One region of the Solibacillus ferritrahens genome, then DNA from elsewhere that is predicted to be linked to it. Evidence: riboswitches for the same ligand, from Rfam matches in the RefSeq annotation. Region 1 holds a riboswitch; each other region holds the start of a gene.
The links. Region 1 has a riboswitch for thiamine pyrophosphate ahead of tenA (thiaminase II). Riboswitches for the same ligand answer to the same signal wherever they lie in the genome.
Positions count from the first base shown of each region.

Region 2: it holds a riboswitch for thiamine pyrophosphate, as region 1 does, so the genes downstream of both, thiM (hydroxyethylthiazole kinase) here and tenA (thiaminase II) in region 1, are expected to answer to the same signal.
Region 3: it holds a riboswitch for thiamine pyrophosphate, as region 1 does, so the genes downstream of both, thiD (bifunctional hydroxymethylpyrimidine kinase/phosphomethylpyrimidine kinase) here and tenA (thiaminase II) in region 1, are expected to answer to the same signal.
Region 4: it holds a riboswitch for thiamine pyrophosphate, as region 1 does, so the genes downstream of both, thiT (energy-coupled thiamine transporter ThiT) here and tenA (thiaminase II) in region 1, are expected to answer to the same signal.

Region 1 is NZ_JAXCLE010000023.1:4,610-9,114, forward strand. It holds gene thiO (glycine oxidase ThiO) at 1-953, opposite strand, end outside; gene SNE38_RS16930 (thiamine phosphate synthase) at 937-1,545, opposite strand; gene tenA (thiaminase II) at 1,569-2,261, opposite strand; TPP riboswitch at 2,334-2,432, opposite strand; TPP riboswitch at 2,486-2,584, opposite strand; gene SNE38_RS16940 (M14 family zinc carboxypeptidase) at 2,652-3,827, opposite strand; gene SNE38_RS16945 (efflux RND transporter permease subunit) at 3,928-4,505, opposite strand, start outside.
Region 2 is NZ_JAXCLE010000005.1:110,442-114,946, reverse strand. It holds gene SNE38_RS06845 (thiamine phosphate synthase) at 183-893, opposite strand; gene SNE38_RS06840 (MTH1187 family thiamine-binding protein) at 895-1,194, opposite strand; gene thiM (hydroxyethylthiazole kinase) at 1,198-2,034, opposite strand; TPP riboswitch at 2,187-2,286, opposite strand; gene SNE38_RS06830 (spore germination protein) at 2,482-3,990, shown strand; gene SNE38_RS06825 (GerAB/ArcD/ProY family transporter) at 3,990-4,505, shown strand, end outside.
Region 3 is NZ_JAXCLE010000007.1:153,000-157,504, reverse strand. It holds gene SNE38_RS09235 (hypothetical protein) at 1-30, opposite strand, end outside; gene SNE38_RS09230 (hypothetical protein) at 157-360, shown strand; gene SNE38_RS09225 (cell wall hydrolase) at 445-885, opposite strand; gene SNE38_RS09220 (LysM peptidoglycan-binding domain-containing protein) at 1,056-2,345, shown strand; TPP riboswitch at 2,515-2,613, shown strand; gene thiD (bifunctional hydroxymethylpyrimidine kinase/phosphomethylpyrimidine kinase) at 2,702-3,514, shown strand; gene SNE38_RS09210 (bifunctional 2',3'-cyclic-nucleotide 2'-phosphodiesterase/3'-nucleotidase) at 3,693-4,505, shown strand, end outside.
Region 4 is NZ_JAXCLE010000005.1:167,481-171,985, reverse strand. It holds gene SNE38_RS07110 (polyphosphate kinase 2 family protein) at 1-783, opposite strand, end outside; gene map (type I methionyl aminopeptidase) at 956-1,708, opposite strand; gene thiT (energy-coupled thiamine transporter ThiT) at 1,924-2,484, opposite strand; TPP riboswitch at 2,598-2,706, opposite strand; gene SNE38_RS07095 (DUF4870 domain-containing protein) at 2,824-3,150, shown strand; gene SNE38_RS07090 (hypothetical protein) at 3,220-3,351, shown strand; gene SNE38_RS07085 (SMC family ATPase) at 3,409-4,505, opposite strand, start outside.

The sequences.
Region 1 (4,505 bases):
TGTGGATGAAAGCCTATAAACGGTTTTTGATCGAATGTTTGTGGACGCAATCCTGACCAGGCAGCATTAATCTTCATCTGACCAACTGCAGGAAAGAGTTCCTTCGCTTTTTGAATTAATGTTTCCATGCCATCCAGGCTTACGTGTTCTGACCAATCATTTCCCTTCATAGTAGCGCCAATAACTAGCTCCCCATTATTTCTAGGAACGATATAGTATTTATCATGAAAAATAGTATGTTTTAATAAAGTGCTTCTCCCTTCAACAGCAATACATTCCCCTTTGACCGGTGTTATTTGCTGCTCTATACCTAGCTGCTGAAAAAAGGGATTACTCCAAGCACCCGTAGCAATGACAACTCGTTTTGCTTTGATCATTCCTAGTGTTGTATCTATTTGAAAAGTATCCTGCTGCTTTTGAATCTTTAACACCTTTGTATGCTCAAAAATGGATGCACCGTAAACTTGTGCCCCTTTAAAAAAAGCCTGGCATACACGATACGGCAGTACACTAGTATCCTCTTCAATATAGGCAGCCCCTATTATATGCGGGGAAACATCGGGTTCTAGATTTTTTACTTCATTTGCTTCAAGCCATGTCACAGTAGGCAGTGCGAGTATTGTCCCTAATTCTTTCTTGTCACGTTCAGAAAAGGCCAGCTTTAAAATCCCTCCCTTTTTGCAGCCAATATCAATGCCACTTAGCCCGTATAGTTCATCCTGTATCTTCGAATAGAGCGCCTGACTGTATCTCGCAAAAGTGAAGAAGTCCTTTCCATCGCCCTCATATTCCGAATGTGCACCAAGCATACCCGCCGCTGCACTTGTCGCTTTTAGACCAATTCGACTTTCCTCAAGGACGGCTACCTCGACTTGATCCTTTGCTAAATAATAGGCAATCGCACTTCCAATAATCCCTCCGCCAATTACGACTACGTCATAGCTTGATTGCATCTTTAATGGCCTCCCTATATTGGTGTGCTGCTGCAAATGGATGCGTTGCCGAAAAAATACCGGACATAACCGCTATCCCATCTGCCTTAACATCTAGGAGTGCCTGTACTCGATCCACATGAATCCCACCAATCGCGAAGACGGGAATTTTTAAGTTCTTTTTCATTTCATGTATGGGAGAAAGACCGTTTGGAACCTTTCCTTTTTTACTGTTTGTTTCAAAGCAATGTCCATAAAGAACATAATCAGCCCCTTGCCGCTCTGCCTCCATGGCGCCCACATAATCATGAATCGATCTACCTATTCGAAGTTGTGGATATTGATCTTTAACCTGTTGTCCCGATAAGCCTCTCTCCGGTAAATGAATCGTTTGAATACCGTTGCTCAAGGCAATATCCAAATGACTATTTACGATGATTTTGTCTTTCGGGACAGCTCCCTTATCCAAATATTCCAGTAAAGTCACCACTTCTTTTGCTGTTTTTGTTTTTTCACGTATTTGGATATAATCCACGATTTGCTGAATTTGAATGATTTTTTGTGCTAATACTAAAATTGGCTGACTATCATCTGTTACTGCCATTAACTTCATATAACTACGCCCCTCCAGGATGTTTACAAGTTCGTAACATGCTCATTCCTATACACTTCCTGTTGCCAATCCTGACAAGTCCAGGACATTTCCCAAAACTGCCACTCATAATAGCAACTGCGCTTGAAATGGGCTGTCAATTCACGTTCATCATTTCCTGGCATCTGTGCAAATCGATTCATCATTTCCTTTTGTTTTTCAATTGTTTGTTCCATCTCAGCGGAGGCATATAAATCAATCCACTGCTGATACAACTTAACACCCGGTGTTGCTTTTCGTAATGCGGCTCCGATTTCCTGATATAACCACGGGCAAGGTAGTATCGCAGCGTATGCGTCGGCAATCATCCCTGTATAAAATGCTTGATACATGTGACTGACATAATTGTACGCTGCAGGTGCTGGTTCAAAATTACTGATTTCTTCAGGCGTAACCTGCAACTCATTAAAAGTCGAACGGTGTAGCTCTAACTCTGCTTCCCGGATAAAGTTCGCGGTTTCCAGGAAATAAGCTACATCCTCATCCTCATTAGCTTTTGCCGCCAGCATCGCAAGTAGTTTCATATAATGCTTTAAATAATATGAGTCCTGCAGCATATAAAATTTAAACTTTTCCAGCTCCAATGTTCCATCAGCAATACCTTGTACAAATGGATGCTTCAAACTGGCCTCCCAATAATATTCCGTTTGCTTTCTTACTTCTCCACAAAAATCCATCCTAATTCCTCCTTGGAGGCGTAAGCAAAAAAGGCACCTCTACGAAAAGTAGAGATGCCTAAAAAAGTGCATATGTACGCACTTATTGCTCCCTACGCCAGTATTAACTGTCAGGTTCTAAGGGTCAGGTTTTAACCTTCTCAACACAATTGTGTCCCCCCGCAATTAAAAAATTTGCAAAAGAAAAGCTCTCCAAAAAGATGGAGAGCGCCACGTACGATTATTAGCTTGTACATTTTGCTCCCTACGCCCGTGTTAACGGAACAGGTTCTAAGGGTCAGGTTTTACCTTCTCAACACTTACGTGTCCCCCTGCAAATTCATTTAATTACTACTAGTCTACTGATAATTCTGAATAAATGCAATGGTATTTTAAATTATTTCCTACTACCTACCATTTTCTCGCTTCATTCGCTACGTATAGTGCGACAGTTTTATTTTGCTTCCAAACATTGTTCCAGCGTTTCAGTGGTACCGAAGCTTCACCGGCATATGGTGCTATTTCAACCGTCATCGCAGGTCGGTCTTTAACTTTTGTGAAGTAGTCCTCAGAAGCTGCAATTGGTTCGTTTTTTGTTGTTACAGGCATCATTTTATAGCCTGTAATTGAAGAAACTCCCTTTACTAGCTTTTTCGTACGTTCAAATTGGTTCTTCGCTCGACTCCAATATATAATTTGACCGGATGAATGATAAGATACATAGGCTAAGTGATTGCCGCGATCAATCAGTCTTTTCATTGCAAGTGCTTCAGGCTCTGTATTCGGCGCTTTTCCTTTATATTCTTTATACGAAGGCTTTGTCATTTTAATTAATTGCCAGTTCACATTGAATTGACGGTTTAAATCGACACCATTTATATTTGCTTTCCAACGATTAAAATTGGAGCTCCCATTCATCGCTCTCAACTTGGCCATAGATGTTTTCACTTTTCCACCTTGTGAAAGTGTTACACCATCTGGGTTAACCATTGGTACAAACACAATACTTACCTCACTTAATATCGTTTTCACATCATATTTTTCTATCTTCGTGCCATTCACGTAGGCCTTTAAATATGTATCAATCATTTCCATCAGCACATTCGTCGTCATATGTTCCCGGCCATGAAATGCCGCATCAAATAAAACTTCCTTTTTACCAGTTCCGAGCTTTATTGAATAGATAGAGCGCCCTTCAACAGATTGTCCAATTTCCTGTAATTGCGTAAGTGAAGGATACATCAGGGAAATCATTTTTAACTTAGAGGCTATTTCATCAAATGTTAACATTTTTGAACCGTCAACTAATTGAGCATAGTGAACATCAGTTAAAGTAAGGAAAGCTGTTTTAGAAGAATTTCTTACGATACCTTGCTTCCCTTGTATCCCGGTTAATAAAAGCTTTTCCCCTTTTGCTACTCTTTTTAAAACAGCCCCATTCTTATCCTTTAGTTCCGTATCCTTTTTTGCGATTACTTGTACTGGGTACTTACCAAGGTCAATCTTTTCTGTAGCAGCATTTGTAGTCATTGGATGAAAAATGGCTGTTGCAAAAAATATAAAACTAAAAAGCAATATTTTTCTCATGAAATCCCTCCCGCTTAGGTCTTTAAAACTTAACTTCTTTACCCTTAACTGTACAATAAAAAACAGCCTGTAAGAATATTATTCCTACAGGCCGCCCATATTAATTGTCTTTTACATCTTTACGATTTTTCTTCAGCATTTTCGATAATACTTCATATACAATCGGAACGATGACTAATGTTAATACTGTTGATGATAATAAACCACCAATTACTGTTACGGCTAAGTCCTGAGATATTAGTCCGCCACCAGCACCACCGAATGCCATTGGTAACATCGCACCAATTGTTGCAATCGCGGTCATTAAAATTGGTCGTAAACGGGTTGCCCCAGCTTCCAATATTGCTTCACGCATATTCATACCTTCATGTTCCATACGGATAATACGGTCAACAAGTACGATAGCGTTCGTGACAACAATACCGATTAACATCAGTAATCCCATCATAACCGATACAGAAATTGTTTGGCCTGTCGCGAATAGCCCAATCCATGAACCGATCACAGTAAATGGTAATGAGAATAAAATCGCAAATGGTGCCAAACCTTCACCGAATGTTACAACTAAGATGAAGTATACAATGGCAATTGCTGCAATCATCGCTACCCCTAATTGAGTGAATGTTTCAGTCATATCAGCCGCAACACCACCTACACCAGTCGTAACACCTTTAGGTA
Region 2 (4,505 bases), on a different contig from region 1:
TGCAGTGTATGAAATTACAAATTGATTGGTTGGACCTGTAATAACCAAATAGTAGGGGAATAAGAGTAAGAGAATAATTGTGATGGCAATAGCTTGGGATTATTAAAGTTGGATGTAAGAAGGAATTCTTATATACGTCCTCAAGGGAAGCAGTCATTGCGTACTCTCCTTAATCTGATGTTTTATATTAATTTGGATTTATAATTGTTCCAGGTGTTCACTAAATTTGTTGCTTCTTGTTTTGGATTATCGGCCTCCGTGACAGCAGATACTACAAAGAAACCGTGTGCTCCAGTTTGTGCTAGGGTCGGAATATCCGCGAGCTTTACACCCCCGCCTACGACTACGGGAATTGAACTAAGCTCAGCAACTTTCGCAATATCGTCAATACTTCTCGTAATCACTTTTCCGTCTTCCCCAATTCCGCAATCAGGTTTTGTTGAGGTCTCATGTAACGGCCCTACGCCAAAATAATCAAGTTGAGAGACATCCTCTGTCTTAATATAGTCAAATAATTGATCAACTCGAGCAGATAAACCGATAATAAGATCTCCCCCTAAATATTCACGACAAACGTTCACCGGTATATCTGTTTGTCCTACATGAATGCCGTCAACTTTAATCCCTTGCGATCTAGCAGCTAAAACAACATCTAGACGGTCATTTACAAGCAGTGTCACTTCCTGGGATTTTCCAGTCTCTTCAATGACATCTGCTGCTTGACGTGTTAATTGAATTAATTCTCTGGCAGAAGCGACTTTTGAGCGTATTTGGATGCAAGTGAATCCTGCCTCTACTGCATCTTTAATAATTGATACAACTGGACGTCCTTTTGTATTTTCGGGACCTATAACTAAATATGCTGAAATATCAAGGTTCTTAATGTTTCTCATATTATCCTCCTAAAATATCATTCACTTTATTTACTTTTGTATTGATTGTATTTGTGTATCCCGGACGGATATCAGCTTTCAACACCACTTCCGTTCGAATTCCTTTTTCGGCAAGGATAAATGTCGCTTCTTTTACTACTTTCATTACTTCATCCCATTCGCCTTCAATTTCTGTAAACATGGCTGTAGTGTGATTAGGTAGTCCTGAATCTCGGATAACTTTCACTACCTCGGCTATTTCCTGAGATAATTCATCTCCTACACCAAAAGGCGCAATTGCAACTGCTACTAATGTATTCACGATTTAAACCTCCTCCAAATCAAATGGGTTGTTTGCAATCTCTTCAGCTGTCGCTTTATATAATTCATCTAAAAATTGTACTTGAAAACTTCCGGGACCATCTACTTTAAGTTCAGCTCTTTTTCCCGCTAAGTTGTACACAGCAGAGGCAGTAAGTGCTGCAATAAATGGATTAGCTGCCGCTGCATACACAGCTGCAACTCCACCTAACGAGCAACCTGCACCCGTGATTTTTTCCATAAAATATGACCCTCCATAAGAGATAGCTATAATAGATCCATCTGTTATTAAATCGGTTTCCCCTGAGACAGCAACCGCACCCCCTGTCCACTTTGCAAGAGCAATTGCTGCTTTTTTAGCCGCATGTACGGAATCAGTAGAATCAACACCGCGCACATTTGATTCATCTGTCCCCCCATCTAATTCCCATAAACCTGCTAATGCGATAATTTCTGAGGCGTTACCTCTAATAATTGTCGGTTTAAATACTTTAAATTGTTTTAAAAGTTGTGTCCTTAGGGAGCCAATACCAACAGCAACGGGATCTAACACCCATGGCTTTCCTGCTTCATGCAATACTTTTGCTACATGGGGTAATGTCTTTTCATAAATCGGTAGAAGTGTACCAACGTTGACATATGTAGCTCCTCCGGTTTTTGCCAAAAACTCCGCTTCATCCGGCAAATATACCATAGCTGCAGATCCGCCAACAGCAAGCTGAGCGTTTGCCACTAGATTAATGGTTACAGAGTTCGTAATAGAACCTGCCATCGGATTTATCTGTTTTACCGTTTCAACTGCCTGAATTATTTCACTTTGAATCTCCTGTTTAATACCCATTTACCAAACACCTTTCTATTAACATTCTGAATACGAACAAATAGAATCACAGGACAGAGGCTTTCGATATGAATTCACTTAAGCATGCGAAAATAAAAAAGTGCTCTCCCATTTAAATAAAATTGGGAAAGCACAATTCAAATTATTGCTTAAAAATATAATGAATCGCTTCCCTACACCAGTGTTAACTGACAGGTTCAAAGAGTCAGGTTTTAACCTTCTCAACTCAAAAGAGTCCCCCCGCAATATATGCTATTTTGTTTGTTCCTCCATATTATCAACAGGTATGTTGAATGTCAAATTCATACATTTAGATTGCTCACTCAATCTAAGCTACACCCACATTTTAAAGATTCAATAACACATCGAATTAAAGTATGAATTGCATATTATTTGGAAAAAATAAAACAATAAACTTATTACATCATTTGAACAGGAGTTAAGAAAATGGTCCAATCTTCAAATGAAAAATACAATAATCCCCTATATCTCGATGGCCAATTAGATGAAAATATTACAGTAATAAAAAAAATACTTGGAAATTCTTCAGATCTTATTATCCGAAAAAGCAGAATTGGCCGGTTGAACCATCCTTTTGCTTTAATTTATATAAAAGGGCTTATAAACGAGGATTTATTAAATAAAAATATATTAAGAGTTCTTGAATTAAACAGAAAACATATTCACTCGAATTTGTTTGATCATGTCTATGAAGAAATAATCGCCATTGCTGAAATCAACAGATCGAAGGAAATGAAGCAGGTAATTAAAACGCTTTTAGCCGGCGATACAGTTTTCTTACTGGAAGGTGTAAGTGAAGCCGCTCTTATCGGAACGAGCGGAATGGAATATCGTGCCCTTGAAGAGCCGCAATCTGAATCAGTTATTCGAGGGTCCCGAGTAGGGTTTATAGAGAATTTTAAAATTAACCTCTCGCTCATTCGCCAGGAAATCAAAGATCCCAATCTTCGAGTCGATATGATGGAAGTTGGCACACATTCCAACCAGAAAATTGCCATTTGTTATATTGATGGGGTTGTAAGAGAAGATCTTTTACAGGAAGTTTTGCGTCGCGTTAAAACAATTGATATTGATTTCGCACCGGATTCTGGATTTATTGAACAGTGGATTGAAGATAATCTTCTGTCACCCTTTCCACAAATTTTAGATACAGAAAGACCGGATAGGGTGGCTTTCAATATATTGAAAGGTAAAATAGCCATTATTGTTGAAGGGTCACCCTTTGCTCTTTTAATGCCTATCACTTTCGGGGATTCATTAAAGTCAATAGAAGACTATAACCAACGTTGGTTAATAAGTTCATTACTTCGATTATTGCGCTTATTCTCTTTCTACATGACTATATTTTTACCAGCCCTATATGTTGCATTAATTTCATACCATCCAGAATTAATTCCGGCTCAGCTATTATTTACAATAACGGCAGCTAGGGAAGGGATTCCATTTCCGTCCTTAATTGAAGCTTTAATCCTCGTCTTTTTTTATGAAGTATTGCAGGAGGCTGGAACAAGACTCCCCTATAAAATCAGTCAGACAATTGGGATTGTAGGCGGTATAGTTATTGGTCAACTTGCCGTTATGGCGGGTATTGTAACCCCCATCATGGTTATAGTTATTTCTTTAACGGCCATTTGCGCATTCACCATACCCAATTACAGCTTTGCGATTGGCTTGCGAATAGTTCGCCTCGCTACTATATTTGCTGCGGCAATTTTAGGGCTATACGGAATTATTTTAGTGTTTATTATGATTTATGTTCATCTTGCCAACTTAAAAAGTATTGGTGTTCCATATACACAATCCTTTTCTCCCGGCAACTTATGGACCCTTGAAAATATTGTCGTAAGGGCTCCGATTACAGTATTGTCAAAACGCTCATTTCAGCCATTCCTGAAATCGAATAAGAAAAAGAAAGACGGAGGATCAGTGAAGTAATGAAACTTTATAAAAACAATGAATCGATTCAAGATAAAGACATTATGTTTGCTGTTGCTTCGAATACGATTAGTATTACAATTTTATTTTTGCCTCGGTATATAACCGAACATACTGTATCTTCTGATGGCTGGATAGCAATTTTATTCGGAGGGTTGATCGCGCTTCTTTTAGGATGGATTTTAGCAAAAATAGCCGTATCCTTCCCAAATGAACCCTTTCTCTCTTTTGCCTCCTATTTAGTATCAAAGCCAGTGGCAGTCATACTATGCTTTATTTTTGTTTTTCAATATATTATTATCTCTTCCTTTCAAATGAGGGAAATGGCTACCCTGTCTCAGGAGTACTTTTTTGATCGTACCCCATTGGAAGTTGTCTGTTTAGCGTTTATCCTTGTCGTTATATATGCAGTATCTGGCTCGAAGATGGCCATTTTCAAATTAAATATTCTCTTTTTCCCTTTTGTTGTCGGCGGATTAACTTTATTAATTATTGCACCGATGTGGGCTATTAAG
Region 3 (4,505 bases), on a different contig from region 1:
GTCTCGGCCCATTTCGTATTCTCCTTTCAATTGGATTCCTTCTTAATATGGCATTAGATAATTTTTTTATCACAAAAAGTAAGGAAGTAAATGAAGATGGAAAAGGCATAAAACCCCCAATACTGAGCACATTAAATCAGTAGGAGGTGGATGAATATGAGCAAAAACAACAAAAAGACGTTGAACGAAAGAACACATAACCCTTATGCTACTTATAAAGAATTGCATCATAATAAGACAAGTCATGATCGAAATCCAGAAGATAATGTAGCTGAATTTGCAGAAGAATTTGATGCTAAACTCAAAAATAAAAATAACAAAACAAATCACGATAAAAACCAGCAGTCCAACAAAAAATAAGTATAATTATCACTTTCTTTTCAAAATAAAAAAAGAGCCTTATTTATTTTAAAAGGCTCTCTAATGATTTAGCGATAGGAAAATCTATCCTATATATACACTTTCACATGTTCCGGCTACAGGTTCATAGAAGCAATGTTGTTTAAATTGCCCTGTAAATGGTTGCCCATACCATGTCGGAGGACATTCACCAGACGGATTAAAATACCACAGGGCATATTTTGCAGGATGTTCTCTCCAATAATCTAAAGCTTGTCGCGCCAATCTTTGTTCAGTAGGTCGTGCTCGCTGATAAAACATATTCCCTTTTTGAACAGCTTCAAATGAATAGTTATTTCCTTGTACTTGATAAATGACTTGTTCAATTGTCCTTACATCATTAAAGTCTAAGCAAGAAGCCACTGCACGATTGACAATGACATTCCCAACATATAACATCCCCTGTTTTCCTTCACCTTCAGCCTCAGCTCGCATCATTCTTGCCATCAAATCGACATCTGCGTCTCGATATTTTACTCTTGGCATTTTTTCACCTCACATTTATAGTATGAAAAAGTTTGCTAGGATGCGCATATCTTAATTAGTTTTGTATAAAAATTATTTCAAAAAGTACTCTTATTCATTTATGACTTTTTCTCTCGCATTAATAGAGCATTAAGTTCATAAATTAGTATATAGAAAAAGGAGGACCGACAATTCAAATTCATGTTGTACAGCCAGGAGAATCGCTATGGGGAATTGCGCAAGCTTATGGAACGACGATACAGAATATTGTGGATGCCAATCAAATTCCCGAGCCTAATCGCTTAGTTGTAGGGCAAGCGCTTGTGATTCCAGTAAATGGTCAATATTATATTGTTCAACCGGGGGATAGCTTATGGTCAATAGGACAACGTTTTAATGTGAATTATTTGACACTTGCACAAGTAAATGGTTTATCGCCAAATGCATTATTAATGATTGGAACGCGTTTATATATTCCTCCCGCTGCGAAAACATCTGCTGAAATTTTCGCTTATGTTGAACCAAGAGGCGATGAAGTAAGTGAACTACTAGTAAATCAAGTGCGTGAAACGAGTCCCTATTTAACGTATTTAGCCCTATTCAGCTATGAAGCTGGACGGGATGGTTCATTAAAGGCGCCAGTAATTGCACCATTACCTAGTTTGGCGGCAGAAAATAATGCAAGTATTGCAATGGCGATAACGAATCTAGAAGATTATCAGTTCAGTAGTGAGCTAGCACGTGACATTTTTCAAAGTAAAGCAGTACAAAACTTACTTTTTGACAATATTATTGCAGAAGCAAAAAGAATTGGGAATGTGTCGGATATCCATTTTGATTTTGAGAGAATACCAGGTGATCAAAGGGAAGCCTATAATAATTTCTTGAGAAGTGCGGTAGAGCGTATGCATGCTGAAGGTTATACAGTTTCCACGGCACTGGCACCAAAATCGAGTGCGAATCAGCCAGGGGAATGGACGGTAGGTCATGATTATAGAGCTCATGGGGAAATAGTAGATTTTGTTATGCTAATGACATATGAGTGGGGGTATTCTGCAGGACCACCTCTGGCTGTCTCCCCGCTCCCTCAAGTTGAACAAGTAGTTCAATATGCTTTAACGGAAATTCCGGCAAATAAAATTTTACTTGGGCAAAATTTGTATGGGTATGATTGGACGTTACCTTTTGTGCAAGGGGGGGAATATGCAGAAGCATTAAGTCCACAGCGTGCAATTGAAATAGCCAAACGTTATAATGCTGCCATTCAATATGACTATACGGCACAGGCACCGTACTTTAACTATTATGATGAGCAAGGACGTTCACATATTGTATGGTTTGAAGATGCACGTTCCATCCAGGCAAAATTTAATTTAGTAAAAAGACTGAATTTACGGGGTGTCGGTTATTGGAAACTTGGTTTACCTTTCCCCCAAAACTGGCAACTTATCGGTTCAAACTTTAATGTCGTTAAGAAATAAAATAGGATTAAATAAAAACTCAGATGAAATGGTATATAGCTCATCTGAGTTTTTATAAGTGATGTGGCAATTTACAATCGTACTTTGCATTAGAAAGTATATTATGAATCTAAAATTTTACCATTTACTTGCCATGTAAATTTTATTCTGATACACTCGACGTAATTAAATGCATTTGCAGGGGGACACATTTGTGTTGAGAAGGTTAAAACCTGACCCTTAGAACCTGACCGTTAATACGGACGTAGGGAGCAAAGTACAATTATACATATGTACTTACTAAGACCCCGCGTATTTTACGTGGGGTCTTTCTTTTGCAGTGACACTTAATAATATTTTTATTAGGAGTGGTAAAAATGATTGCATGTACTATAGCAGGATCCGATAGTGGGGGCGGGGCTGGCATTCAAGCTGATTTAAAAACCTTTCAAGAGCTTCGAGTTTTCGGCACATCAGTGATTACAGCTTTAACGGCTCAAAACACAAAAGGGGTGCATGGAATCTATCCTGCTACTGCTGATTTTGTAAAGGATCAATTAAATGCAGTACTCGATGATTTTGATTTAAAAGCTGTTAAAACAGGTATGCTGTTTAATGCAGAAATCGTAGAAACAATTGTCTCGGTATTGGAATCTAAAGAAATACCACTTATTTTAGATCCAGTAATGATTGCAAAAGGCGGGGCTAGCTTATTGAAAGAGCAAGCAACAATAGCTTTAAAGGAAAAACTACTTCCGGTTGCAACGGTTTGTACACCGAATATACCCGAAGCAGAAGTATTGACCGGGCTTACGATCAAAACCGAAGAGGAAATTAAATTTGCAGGGGAATATTTATTAAATTTAGGTATGCAATGTGTAGTGATAAAAGGTGGTCATTTAGCGGGTAAGCATGCGATTGATACGGTGTTTATTCGAGGGGAAAAGCCTTTTAAAATGAAAACAGAAAGACTGAAAACAATTCATACACATGGAACAGGATGTACATTTTCAGCAGCAATTACCGCAGAAATTGCGAAAGGGAAACCATTAAAAACAGCGATCATTGAAGCAAAAAAGTTTGTTCAATTAGCGATTCGTTACCCACTGAATATTGGTCATGGATTTGGCCCTACAAACCATTTTGCCTACCAGGAGCACCGCGGAATTTGCGACGTGCAAGTAATTTAATTAATTTATTGAGTAAATTGTACCCGTTTCTTGAAGTGAATAACTTGTGGCATTTTTTTAACTCTCAAAAAGTACTACTTACCTCGATATAGTAATGTATCAATTTGCTCTTTTCTACTATTCTGGCAATTTAGTATGATGGACTTGTTGAACAATTTAGATAATAGGAGTGAAATAAATGTGGAAAAAACTTTCTGCTTCTGCCCTTACATTAACACTTTTAACTAGTGGAATGGCTGGAGTATCAGCGGCATCTACTTCCAACAATGAAGAAATGACACGTGGAGATTTTGTGAAGGCAGTCATTGATGCATTAGGGGTAGAAGTAGGTTCTGGACAATCCGTTCAATTCAAGGACGTACCCGATTCACTGAAGCCATATATTGAAAAGGCTGTGGAACTAAAGTTAATTAAAGGTAAAACACCGACGCAGTTTGCACCAAATGAAAAATTGACACGCACACATGCCTTCCTTATTGCAGCTAGGGGTATACCGGATGAAAAACAATATTCCGAAAATGTATTAAATCAATTTAAAGATGCGAATAAAATTGGATCTGGGAATCGTCAAGAGATGGCAAAGGCAGTAGAGTTAGGCTTATTAACAGGCTATGAAGACGGGACGATCAAACCGAATGAGTTTGTCACGAAAGTCCAAATGCAAAAGATTCTGCAGCGGTTTTTGGCGGAATATAACCCAGTTGAAGCAAATACGACCGTGGCATTGCGCATTTTAGGTACGACGGATATTCATACTAATATTATGAATTATGATTATTACAAAGATGCGCCAACGAATAGTTTAGGCTTGGCAAAAACTGCGTTGCTCATCGAAAAAGCTCGTGAGGAAAACCCGAATACAGTATTATTTGATAATGGAGATGCCATTCAAGGAACGCCTCTTGGCTCTTACATTCAATCCGTGAAAAAATTAAAAGAAGGAGAAGTCCATCCTTCTATTGCATCAATGATTGCGTTGGATTATGATGCT
Region 4 (4,505 bases), on a different contig from region 1:
TTCAGGCAGTGTACTTTCTGCTGCTTGTTCATTATGATTTTCAAAAACATTAGTAAGTTGAAGACCCCGTTTTGTTATTTGATTCTCAATTTGAGCAACAGCTTCTTTTAGCACTTGTACTCGTGCATAAAATTTATCGTTGCCAGGAATTAAACACCAAGGGGCATTTTCTGTATTTGTTTTAGCAAACATCTCATCTGCCGCTTCTATATATAAATTAAACTTTTCACGATTTCGCCAATCTTCATCTGTTAGTTTCCATGATTTATACGGATCTTCCGCTCTTTCCATGAAACGCTTCAATTGCTCATCTGCATCTATATGAATCCAGAATTTAACTATAATATAATCTTCATCTGTTAATTGCTTTTCAAAACCATTAATTTCGTTATACGCCCGCTGCCATTCATGTTCTTTTGCAAAGCCTTCGATGCGTTCCACTAATACACGACCATACCAGGAACGGTCAAAGATGGCAATCTGTCCATGCTGGGGTAACTTCCTCCAAAATCGATGCATATAATGATAACGCATTTCGTGTGGCTGTGGTGCGGAAATTGGCGAAACGATTAATCCACGGGGATCAATGTGTTCTGTTAATCGCTTAATGGCCCCCCCTTTTCCTGCTGCATCCATTCCTTCAAATACGAAGATGAGACCGATTTTATTGTTGTATAAAAATTGCTGAATATTAAGCACTTCATACTGCAGCTCTTTCAATTGCTTTTTGTATAGCTTCTTATCCAATTTTAATGTTAGATCCAAATCATTTAGTTTCTTCATTCAACGGCCTCCTCTATTACGAATCCTTACATATATTTTACTTGAAAGTGTATGAAAATGGTAATTGTTGTTGTGATTTATTTGAATCGTTTGATTATTTTATGTTGATTTAAACACCCGCTAGAACAAAAGTAAAAAACGTGGCCGCATTATATGCTTCCACGTTTTCTAATTAGTCTTCTAATGTTGTTAAAATAATTGGTTTGTCTTTTGTTACAATAATTGAATGTTCAATTTGAGCGACTAATGATTTATCCGGAGTGACAAATGTCCAACCATCCCCAGATTCGACAATATGCTCTGCCTTTGCTGAAATGAATGGTTCTACTGCTAAAACCATCCCTTCCTTCATAATTGTTGTATCCCAGGCATCATAATAGTTTAATACGTGGTTTGGCTCTTCATGCAATGATTTTCCTAAACCATGCCCCGTTAAGTTCATAATAACCGTTAGGCCATGATCACGCGCTTCACGTTCAACTGCTTTACCAATTTGATTTAATTTTGAACCTGCTTTAACTTTTGTCATTGCACGTTCAAATGCTGATTTTGCTACAGCACAAAGCTTTTCTTTATCCTCGTAGCCTTCCCCGACAACGAAGGAAATACCAGTATCTGCAAAATACCCATCCAATGAACCTGATACGTCAATGTTGACAATATCGCCTTCTTGAATCACTTTACTACCTGGAATACCGTGTGCCACTTCATGATTCACTGAAATACAAGTATAGCCAGGGAAGTCATATTCACCTTTTGGACCTGAAATTGCGCCAGCCTCGGCAAACATTCGCCCTGCAATTTCATCCAATTCTTTTGTTGTCACGCCCGGTACTGTCGCCGCTTTCATCGCTTCACGAATTTCAGCACAAATACGTCCTATTTTTTTAAAAGCTTTGATTTCTTCTTGTGTTGTAACAATCATGTGTAACTTCCTTCCTCTAAACAATGTCTACCCTTAACTATAACATACTTAAAATCGGTTGTAAGTGTTCATTGTTTTTTTAAATGATGTGTTTAAATCCAGGAATTATGTGCAAAAATGAAGTATAGATTAGAGTACATTTATAATAAAAAAACAAACTAGATTTGAAGATGGCAATCCGCACTTCAAACCTAGTTCTATATTAATAATTAAACTTATTGTACTTTTTGCAATAAACGTGGTGCAGACGTGAATAATAAGATGGCAATAATAGCTGTAATAATTGTTGCTGGCAGCATGTAGGAACCGTTGTAAATAATGGAATACATCCATACGTTATCGTCGCCTGCAAATTCCTTAAAGAAGACAACTCCGGCAAGTAAGTGGCAAACGAATCGTAAAGATCCACCTAATAACGTACCTATTACAATGTAAAGCGCCATTTTTGTTTTATTTAGTGATTGCGTTGCTTGTAATAAAGGCTTTCTTATAATTGCCGCTAAACCTACTACAGTAAAAGCAAGACCATAATCAAGAATTGCCTGAAGCCAGTGGACAATATAAGCTCCAAACATCATCTGCATTATTCCGATTAGTAGGCCAGTTGCAAGACCTGCTGTTAACCCCCAACGAATTGCCATTAAAATAATAGGAACCATTACAAAGCTAATCGATCCACCTTGCGCCCACATTTTAAATGATATTTGATCCAGCACCAGTCCGACGGCAGCGAAAATCGCTATTTCCACCATCATAAGTAATCTCTTTTTGTCCATAACAATGCTCCTTTCCTTTTTCCGATGTAACAGAAGTGAAGAAGGAATAGAAATCCATCTGCAAAAATAAAAAAAACGATAATCAGGACAAAAGCCTGACTATCGTTTGAACAGTCGGTTTCTATCCACATCCCTACGCAAGTGCTAACTTACAGGTTCAAAGAGTCAGTGCAATTACGTGCACAATCTCAGCCGACTTACTCGGCTCCCCTTGTGGTACATCTAAATAAATATTGTTTGAACAAATTAATTGTATCGAATATTTTTCCAACTTTCAACAGACGATTTTTTTGTAACTAAATTCTAGACCGTTCGTATACATACAAAGGAGTGAATGAAATGGATCAATCAAAAGGATTAAGTGCATTAAGCTATTTAAGCTTTTACTTTGCACCCTCTATCTTGCCGTTCATTATATATGTTGTTTCAAAAGATGATTTTGTAAGGGAGCACTCGAAAAAGGCTTTTATTACCCAACTTATTCCGATTGCTTTTGGTGTTTTGTATATTATTTACTTTTTTATTTCGCTATTTTTGACTCATGAAACTTTGGCGATACAGGATTTCTTTGTAAGTTCGCATTTTATTGCCCTTGTTGCTTTACTGATTATCTTTTCAATTACGGGAATTTGGAATTTAGTGAAAGCTATTAAAGTTTTACGTTAATGTTTATGAAAGCTCCTTAATTGGGTATATTTCTTATACGAAATGATATTCGTTAAGGAGTGTATACGTATGAAACTAAACAAACTTGTTAAAACAGCAATTAAATTCGGTCCAATACTTTATCCCATCATAAAAAAAATGATGGATAAAAAATCTACTCCGCAACGTGCAACAACTACACGACGAGCTACAAAGCGTTAACACAAAAACACATTTCACTCAGTCTTTCGTGTGAAATGTGTTTTTTTGTACAATCATTTATTTAATAATAATTTCTGTTTTACTATAGCCTTCTTTTAGCTTTTGTACTTGTAAAATGGCCGGCATCGCTGCTTTAAGTTCCGCGACATGTGAAATGACACCGATTAAGCGACCCGTTTGCTGTAGGTCAATTAAAATATCGATAGCGCGTCGTAATGCTTCTTCATCCAACGTACCGAAGCCTTCATCGATGAACATAGTATCAATATGCACACTGCCCTGAACACTTTGAATAACATCCGCCATTCCTAAAGCTAGTGAAAGCGAAGCATTGAATTTTTCACCTCCGGATAATGTTTTAACATCGCGTGTTTGCCCAGTGTTGCTATCATATACATCAATACTTAACCCGCTTTGTGCATTTCCTTCTTTACGACCCGTTGACTTTAAAAAATACTGACCATTTGATAAAACACGTAGTCTTTCATTTGCAGCTTGTGTTACTTTTTCTAAATAGCCTATTTGCGCAAATCGTTCAAAAGAAATTTTCGCTTCATTCTGTCCACGAATTAAATCATATACATGTTCGACTTGCATTAATTTTTCTTTATAATCTTCTATTTGTCGAGCTGATTTTTCAAGCTTTTCTAAAGTTTCCCCACACTGTAATGCGTAAGAATGGACTAATTTCACTTCTGAATATTGGGCTTCTATTTGCTCATTAAGCAGCGAAATCTGTTGCTCAATAGCCTTCAAATCCACCAATTCTTTTCCCTCTAACATTTGTTGTTCTTCTGCAATTTGCACTGTTAAAGTATGGACATTTTGCTTATAGCTCTCTAATGTTTCCTGTATTTGTTGTTGAACCTGCTGAGATAGTAGCGCTTGTTTATATGCTTCTATATGGAAGCCTTCTTGTAAGAGTGCAGACTCAAATGCAGATTGCGCTATTTTACTTTCCTGTTGTTTCTCAGTTAAATTCTTTGTAGCATGCTCATAATTCACTTCACATGTCTTTTCTTCCAATTGAATATTTTGCAATGCTTCCAATGCCTTTTGTATCGCTTCTTTTAAATGACGATATTTCTGCTGCAGGCTTGTCAACGCTTCCGTAACTTGTTGGACGGTTGAAAACTGCGGTAGTAAAGACTTTT